Regions from separate parts of the Humibacter sp. genome, predicted to be linked through region 2. Evidence: predicted binding sites of a transcription regulator. Region 2 holds the regulator's gene; the other holds the start of a gene.
What was found. The regulator HspR, encoded in region 2, represses chaperone genes until heat shock. The targets are predictions, from matches to a motif close to AAGTTGAGTCNNNNNGACTCAACTT.
Positions count from the first base shown of each region.

Region 1 (4,205 bases), on a different contig from region 2:
GGCGTCGTCGAAGTCCGTTCCCGGCTGCGGGTCGAGGTCGATGCGCAGCTGGTCGGGGTTGTCCGAGTTCTCCGCCCGCGATGGCCACGGGTGGAAGACCACGGTGCCCATCTGCACCGCCCAGATCGCCGACGCGGGCTCATCGAGCACGAGTTGCGGATGCGATCTCGCACTCGGATAGACGACCATGACGTCGCGGATATACGCGGGCGCTCCCCGAGGAGGATTCTTGGAGAAGAACTGCTCGCCGTCGATCGTCTCGCGGAAGCGCTGCAGCGAGATCGGCCGGTCGCCGTTGGCCTTGAGAAACGGCTCGGCGACCGCATCGATGTATCGGGCGAGATCCAGCTTGGTGATCCCGGGCTCGGGAAACACCACCCGGTCGGGATGACTGATGCGCACCGAGCGCGTGCCTTCAGGCCCCTGTACCTCGAGCATCGTCTCGTCAGCCATGCGTTCCTCGTCGTCGGTGGTGTGCAGGTATCGGGCCGGCCGGCGCCGATGGCGCGCTGTGAGCTCAGCCTTGGCCGGAGATATTCACCATCCAGTTCACACCGAACCTGTCGACCAGCATGCCGAACCAGTCGCCCCATGGCGCCTTCTCCAGTGGCTCGACGATAGTGGCTCCCTGCGACAGGCCGTCCCAGTAGCCACGCAGGCCCGCCTCGTCGTCGCCGCTCAGCGACACGGTGATGGAGCCGCCCGGGGTGTACTCCATGCGGTTCGGGGTGTCCGCACCCATGAGAACGATGCCGCCGGGCGCGTTGAGCTGCGAGTGCATGACCTTGTCGAGCTCGCTCTCGTCTTCCTCCATCTGGAAGTCGCGGAAGGTGCTGACGGTGAGATCGCCGCCGAAGACGGACTGATAGAACTCCATGGCCTCGCGAGCGTTGTCGCGGAAGCTCAGGTAGGGATTGAGGACGACGGACATGGCTTTGCCTCGATTCTGACGCCGTTTGAGCACACGCTACCCGCGGACTCGGCCTCCGTCATCCCTGAAATCGCGGCTCGGCGGAGAGACGGGCTTAGACGGCGAGAACCGGAGCGAGCTCGGCCTCGAGAGCGGCGCGCGGCTTCGAGCCCACGATGGTGCGCACGACGGCGCCGTCGACGAGGAGCTTGAGACTCGGCACGGCCATGACGCCGTACCTCGCCGCGAGGCTCGGGCTGTCGTCGGCGTTCACCTTGACGATGGTGAACGCATCAGGGTGGTCGGATTCGATGCTCTCGAGCAGGGGTCCCAGCACCCGACACGGGCCGCACCAGGTAGCCCAGAAGTAGACGAGCACCGGTGTCTCGACATGCTCGAGTGTCGACGCGAACGTCTGCTCGTCGGCGATGATCATGATTCTCCTTCGTGTTCGTGGTCCGGCTCGCGCGATTCGGCGGCCCTGGACTCCGCTGCCCTGGATTCGGCAGCCCTCGATTCCGCAGCAGAGAGCAGTGCCTGCAGCGCCGACCGCCTTCGATCGAGCTCGTCGATCCTTCTCGTCAGGTCTGCGATGGCCGCGCTGTAGGCGGGACGGGTGGCCAGGCAGTCGTCGGCGTTGGCGTTGCCGCCGGCCAGGCAGTCCAGGAACGGTCGGGTCTGGTCGAGACTCAACCCGACGCGGCCCAGTTCGTGCGCCTCCGCGACGAGGCGCGGCACATCCTCGGCGTAGTCGCGATAGCCGTTCGGCAGCCGCGACGAGCCGACGAGGCCGAGCGACTCGTAGTGCCGAACCGTCTTCACGCTGACACCTGCGCGGCGTGCCACCTCTCCGATCCTCATTGCTGCCCTCCCGTCTCCGATCCACCGTCTCGTTCACGCTAAACGTTGCCCCGTGGGTCAAGGTCAAGCGGTGCGCGGATCTCGCGCGCGGGCGGTCGGATGCCCTGGCCGGTCTTCAGTTGTCGCGCTACGCGCTCGACTGACTCCATCGGCTCGGCAGAGCACGCAAGCGTGCTCTGCTCTCGCCTCAGTCATCAGTAGTCGCGCTACGCACTCGACTGACTCCATCGGCTCGGCAGAGCACGCAAGCGTGCTCTGCTCTCGCCTCAGTCATCAGTGCGAGCGGAAGAAGTCCGAGGCTCGTCCCGTCCAGAGCAGGATGATGATGATCAACGAGATCAAGGCGCTGATCGCGGCCCACGCGAACTGATCGGGGAATGCCCAGGCGGTGAAGGCATCCGCCGCGATGGCCAACAGCTGAACGATCGTGACGACGATGCGGGCGCCGCTCGATCCGCGCAGCAGTCCCCCTGCGATGAGCACGACAACGACGCCGAACAGGATCGAGAGGATCGCCGACGTGATCAGCGATGTGCTGCTCGACCATGCGGTTCGCACCGACGGCTCGTGCTGGAACACCAACAGCAGCACGCCGGCGACGATGTTGAGTGCACCCTCGATCCACGCGAGGACGGCGATGAGGGTCACGCCTAGAGGACGCCGGGCTGCCGCGCTCATTCCTGCTCCTTCGTGGCTCGACGGGACATTCGAGACGAAAGCATGCCAGATCGGGGCGAGTTGCACGGGGAATATCCCCGCGTGATAGATGTTGAAGTTGATAACACCCGACTCAAGTTCGGGCGGATCAACGGAAGACAACCCGGAAAACAGGAGATTCAGTGCCTGAGAACTTCATTCCCGGCGGCGCCGAGGCGAACGGCGATGGCAACTCGTTCGACGAGTTCCTCGCGCGTTACCTCGCGGGCGAACGCGCCCGTGCAGCCCGCTCGATCGACATCAGCCGCTTCCTCAGCAGGCGAACACAGGAAGTGCTGCAGCGTGCCGGGCGGTTCGCGCTCGAGCACGGCCACAACGAGCTCGACGCGCTGCACATCCTTCGCGTGATGGCCGACGAGGACCCGGCGGCCGACGCGATGCGCCGCATCGGCGTCGACCCTGCGCGCATCGTGCGTGCCGCCGACCAGCGGCTGCCGCAGACCGGCGACGCGACGACGGACGCGCCGGCCCTGACGCAATCCGCGCAGCGCACACTGTTCCACGCCTATCAGGTGGCGCGCGCATCCGGCTCCACCTACATCGACCCCGAGCACCTCTTCTACGCGCTCGTGATCGCCCAGGACTCCCCCGCCGGCCAGGTGCTGCAGTCCGCCGGCGTGACGCCGGAGGCGCTGGCAGGTGCCATGCGCGAGGCCGCGACGGTAGGCGCAGGCACGGACGGCGACACGGATGCCGAGGGGCAGGCATCCGAGACCCCCATGCTCGACCGGTTCGGCACCGATCTCACGCTCGAGGCCCGCGAGGGCAGGCTCGACCCCGTGATCGGCCGGGTGGACGAGATCGAGCAGACCGTGGAGATCCTCTCCCGGCGCACCAAGAACAACCCCGTGCTGGTCGGTGAGGCCGGCGTCGGCAAGACCGCGATCGTCGAAGGCCTCGCCCAGGCGATCGTCGACGGCGTCGTTCCCGAGCAGCTGCGCGACAAGCGAGTGATCTCGCTCGACCTGCCCGGCATGCTGGCCGGAACGCGCTACCGCGGGGACTTCGAGGAGCGCCTGACGAAGCTGATGGACGAGATCGCCCACCGCAAGAGCGAGCTGATCGTGTTCATCGACGAGGTGCACACCGTGATGGGTGCGGGCGCAGGCGGCGACGGCGGAATGGATGCCGGCAACATCCTGAAGCCGCGCCTTGCGAAGGGCGAGCTGCACCTCGTCGGAGCGACGACTCTCAAGGAGTACCGGCAGATCGAGAAGGACCCTGCGCTGGAGCGCCGCTTCCAGCCCGTGACCGTGGCGGAGCCATCCATCGAGGATTCCGTCGCCATCCTCTCCGGACTGCGCCGCGCGTACGAGGAGCACCACGGTGTCGAGTACACCGACGACGCGATCCGCGCGGCCGTCGAGCTGAGCGCCCGTTACGTCTCCGACCGCTACCTGCCCGACAAGGCGATCGACCTGATCGACCAGGCCGGCGCGCGGCTGCGGCTGCGCCTCGGCAAGCTGGTCGACGCATCCGAGCTGATGCAGCGTCTCGCAGACCTCGAGGCGGAGAAGAACTCCGCCGTCTCGGCGGAGCACTACGAGGAGGCGTCGAGGCTGCGCGACGAGATCGCCGGTGTCGAGGCCCGGCTGGCCGAGGCCTCAGCCGCTGGGGCACGGGTAGGGACGGATGCCGTCATCGACGAGCCCGAGATCGCCGCGGTGGTCGCGCGTGCGACCGGCATCCCCGTCGCTCGGATCGGCGAGGCCGACCG
Region 1 is NZ_JBQCIE010000111.1:54,252-58,456, forward strand. It holds gene ligD (non-homologous end-joining DNA ligase) at 1-453, opposite strand, end outside; gene ACTHNC_RS14515 (VOC family protein) at 518-931, opposite strand; gene ACTHNC_RS14520 (thioredoxin family protein) at 1,026-1,346, opposite strand; gene ACTHNC_RS14525 (MerR family DNA-binding transcriptional regulator) at 1,343-1,771, opposite strand; gene ACTHNC_RS14530 (DUF7144 family membrane protein) at 2,045-2,449, opposite strand; gene ACTHNC_RS14535 (ATP-dependent Clp protease ATP-binding subunit) at 2,611-4,205, shown strand, end outside.
Region 1: the regulator HspR is predicted to act here: its motif matches at 2,544-2,568, upstream of ACTHNC_RS14535 (ATP-dependent Clp protease ATP-binding subunit).

Region 2 (4,205 bases):
TCCCATCTGATCGAGCTGCGGCGGCGAGTCGTTCTCGTTCCAGATCGCGCTGAAGCCGATGATCTGCGCCTTCGGCAGCGCCGCGTGCAACTCGTCGACGGCCTCGACCATGGCGGACCTCACCTCGGGCTCCGGCACGCCCAGGTCGTTGCTGCTGGCGGAGAGCACCACGACCTGAGGATGCAACGAGATGGTCTCGCGCACCTGCTGCAGGAACGTGGTCCCGTCGTTGCCGACAGTGACGAAGCCGTCTCCGTCGGCGGCGAGGTTGGTGAGCGACCAGTCGTCGTCGTGCGCGATGATCGCGGGCCACGCCTGGTCGGGCTGCAGGTTGTGGCCGTCCATGATCGAGTCCCCGATCGCGACAGCCGTCGAACGTCCCGCGGACGCCGCGGCGGCCGGAGCGCCGACCGTGAGGTACCCGACGACTGCCACGGCGACAGAGGCCATGGCCAGCGCCGGCGGGATCAGCCGCTTCAGGTTCATAACGATCAGGTTACGAATCGAGTTGTTGCGGTCGGCCAGACCTGGCGATGAGGTTCCTATGAACCGGCTCGTCCGGCTGGTTTCGACGAGCTCAACCGGCGGAACCCGCTTTAGACGAGATGGGCCGCGCGCATCCGCTCCTCGACGGCGGCGGCGATGACGAGCTGTCCATCGGCTGTCGGATGCACGTCGTCGGACTGCATGTACCCGGGCTTGCCGAGCAGCGGTCGGCCGATGTCGAGGTACACGCCGTGCACCGACTTGACCGCCGCCTCCATGTCGTCGTTGATCTCATCCAGTTGCGCCGGCGGCTCGTTCTCGTTCCACACCGGGCTCACCGCGACGATCGTGGTGTGCGGAAGGTCGTGCCGCAGCATGTCCATGGCGCTGATCATCGACTGCTGCACGTCGGACTCCGAGACGCCCAGGTCGTTGCTGCTGCCCGAGATGACCACCATCGACGGGTCGAGCTGCACCGCCTCCTTCACCTGGTCGGCGAAGATCGAGCCGTTGTTGCCCTGGGTGACGAAGCCCGCTCCGTTGGTCGCGAGATTGACCATGTGCCAGCCGTTGTAGCCGGCGATCACCTTGGGCCACGCCTGGTCCGGATCGAGCCCGTTGCCGTCCATGATCGAGTCGCCGACGGCGACGACGGTGGTGGCATCCGCCGGCTGATCCGCGGCGATCGGATGCCTGTGCACGTTCGCCGAGAGAACGGTTGCGATCACGAGGGCCGCGCCGCCCAGCACGAGTGCGGCGGCGCTCACACCGAGAGCGGCGGCGCCAGCGGGCATCCGTGTCATGACGCCGACGCTACGACTCGAAGTTTCGCCGCGCTGCACGGGCACACCTCACCGGTCGAGCGGACGCCACACGACCACCTGATTGCTGCGCCGCACGCGGGTTCCCGCGCGAAGCGAGACGACCTCGCCCTCCGACCCGGCGGCGAACACCCGCCGACCCGGGCGGTTCAGCATCTCGTCGGCGAGCGCGCTCTCCAGCTCGCGCACCCGCGCGCCCAGTCGGTTCACCTGGTTCTCGAGCTCGAGGATGCGCCGAATGCCCTCCAGGCTCACGCCCTCCGAACCGAGCCTGGCGACCTCCCGCAGCTGCACGACGTCGCGCATCGAGTAGCGGCGCGATCGTCCGGCCGTGCGCCGCGGACTCACCAGCCCGAGCCGGTCATACTGCCTCAACGTCTGCGGATGCATGCCGGCAAGCTCGGCGGCAGCGGTGATCGCGAAGACGGGTGTCGTCTCATCCAGTTCCACCATCACCGCTCACCTCTTCATCGCGCCGCGGCTCGCGCCTTCGCGAGCAGCTCCTCGCGCGGATTCTCGTCGGGCAGTGTCGCGTCGAACGCCTTGAGGGCATCCTCGCCCTGCTTGCTCAGATGCGATGGCACGACCACCTGCACCTCGGCGAGCAGGTCGCCCGTCGCCTTCTTCGAGACGACGCCCCTGCCCTTCACGCGCAGCACCCTGCCGCTCGGCGTTCCGGGCGCCACCTTGAGCCGCACCGTTGCGCCGTCGAGCGTCGGGACCTCGATCGTGGCGCCGAGCGTCGCCTCCGCGAACGTCACCGGCACCGTGACGCGCAGGTTCAGACCCTCGCGCTCGAACACCGGATGCCGGCGCACGGTCACCGTGAGATACAGGTCACCGCGCTCGCCGCCGTCCGGTGACGGGCGCCCCTTGCCCGGCACGCGGATGCGCTGCTTGTCGCTCACCCCGGCAGGGATGCGCACCTTCACGGTCTCACCGTCCACCGTGAGGTGCACGGTCTCACCGGTCACAGCGGTCTGGAAGTCGATGGTGGTGGATGCCGAGACATCCTGTCCACGAGTCGGGCCGCCGTAGCCACGGAAGCCGCCGGTCGACTGACCGAAGCGTCCGCTGCCGAAAAGACCGCCGAGCAGGTCGTCGTAGTCGGCACCGCCCTGCTGGAACGTATAGGACTGCCCGCGGCCGCCCTGGTTGAACATGCCGCCGAAGACGTCCTCGAATCCGCCGGCGCCCGCGCCGCCTCCCGGGGCCGTGAACCTGGCACCGGAGCCCATGGCCCGGATCTGGTCGTACTCCTTGCGCTGCTCGTCGTCGGAGAGCACGGAGTACGCCTCGCTGATCTCCTTGAACTTCGCCTCAGCCTTGGCGTCGCCCGGGTTGGAGTCCGGGTGGTACTGGCGCGCGAGCTTGCGGTAGATCTTCTTCAGCTCGGACTGCGAAACGTCTTTGGAGACGCCGAGCACCTTGTAGAAGTCCTTGTCGAACCAGTCCTGACTGGCCACCCGGCACCTCCTTTCTGTGTTCTTACGTGTTCTGTTGTGAGCGGCTGCGTCTCATCGGTTCAGGTCGCAGTTTTAGTCGCCATCTGGGCTCGAAAGCGACGAAAAATGCGACCTGAATGGAATGCGGAAGCTACTGCGGGACCGCGACGACCACCTTGGCCGCACGCACGAGTGTCGAACCGAGCGTGTAGCCGACCTCGACGACGTCGAGGATGGTCGGCTCGGTCACGTCGGCCGACGGCTGCTGGAAGATCGCCTCGTGCACGTTGTGGTCGAACGGCTCTCCCGCAGCACCGAAGGCCTGCAGTCCGAGCTTCTCGGTCGCCGCCGCCCGGAGCTTGCCGGCGATCGTGGCGAACGCGGTGTCGCCCTCGAGGTCGCCGTGCTTCTCGGCACGGTCCAGGTCGTCGAGCACGGGCAGGATCGCCTTCGCCGTGTCGGCGACGGCACGCTCCCGCTCGACCTCGCGATTCGCCTCGGTGCGCTTGCGGTAGTTCGCGTACTCCGCGGTCACTCGCTGAAGGTCGGCGAGCCGCTCTGCGGCGAGTTCCTCGGCACCGGACTGCCCGGAAAGGAAGTCCAGGTCGGCGTCGGAGAGGGATGTCTCGACATCCGGACCCTCGTAGCCCTCACCGGTGTCGATCACCTGCTCGTGCTCGAGGTCGGGAGCGGAACCCGTCGAAGGGCGTTGTCCTGAGCCCGTCGAAGGGTCGGGAGCGGAACCCGTGGGCCCCGCCCCCTCGCCGTCCGGCCGACGAACCTCGCCCGTCTCGGGGTCGATGCGTCGCTTGTCGCGGACGACCGGCTCCTCGTGCTCGTTCGATTCGTCGTTCTTCGCCATGGCTACTTCTTCTCGTCCTCGTCGTCGACGACCTCGGCGTCGACCACGTCCTCGTCGGGGTTCGGAACCTCGCCGTTGCCCGGGTCGGCCACGTTCGGGTCGCCCTGCTCACCCGCGGACTGCGCCGCCTGGTAGATCGCCTCGCCCAGCTTCTGCTGGCTGGCCGTGAGCTTGTCGTGCGCGGCCTTCACCGCGTCGTCGTCGTCACCTGCGAGAGCGGACTTGAGGGCATCCACGTCGCCCTGCACGTCGGTCTTCACGTCCGCCGGCAGCTTGTCGTCGTTGTCCTTGATGAGCTTCTCGATCGAGTAGACCATCTGCTCGGCGCTGTTGCGCACCTCGGCGGACTCGCGACGCTTCTTGTCCTCGGCGGCGTGCTCCTCGGCCTCACGCACCATGCGCTCGATGTCGTCCTTCGGCAGTGAGGAGCCACCGGTGATCGTCATCGACTGCTCCTTGCCGGTGCCCTTGTCCTTCGCGGACACGTGCACGATGCCGTTCGCGTCGATGTCGAAGGTGACCTCGACCTGCGGGATGCCCCGCGGCGCCGGTGCGATGCCGGTCAGCTCGAACGTGCCGAGCGGCTTGTTG
Region 2 is NZ_JBQCIE010000110.1:6,404-10,608, reverse strand. It holds gene ACTHNC_RS14180 (SGNH/GDSL hydrolase family protein) at 1-486, opposite strand, end outside; gene ACTHNC_RS14175 (SGNH/GDSL hydrolase family protein) at 597-1,289, opposite strand; gene ACTHNC_RS14170 (heat shock protein transcriptional repressor HspR) at 1,338-1,760, opposite strand; gene ACTHNC_RS14165 (DnaJ C-terminal domain-containing protein) at 1,775-2,773, opposite strand; gene ACTHNC_RS14160 (nucleotide exchange factor GrpE) at 2,904-3,614, opposite strand; gene dnaK (molecular chaperone DnaK) at 3,617-4,205, opposite strand, start outside.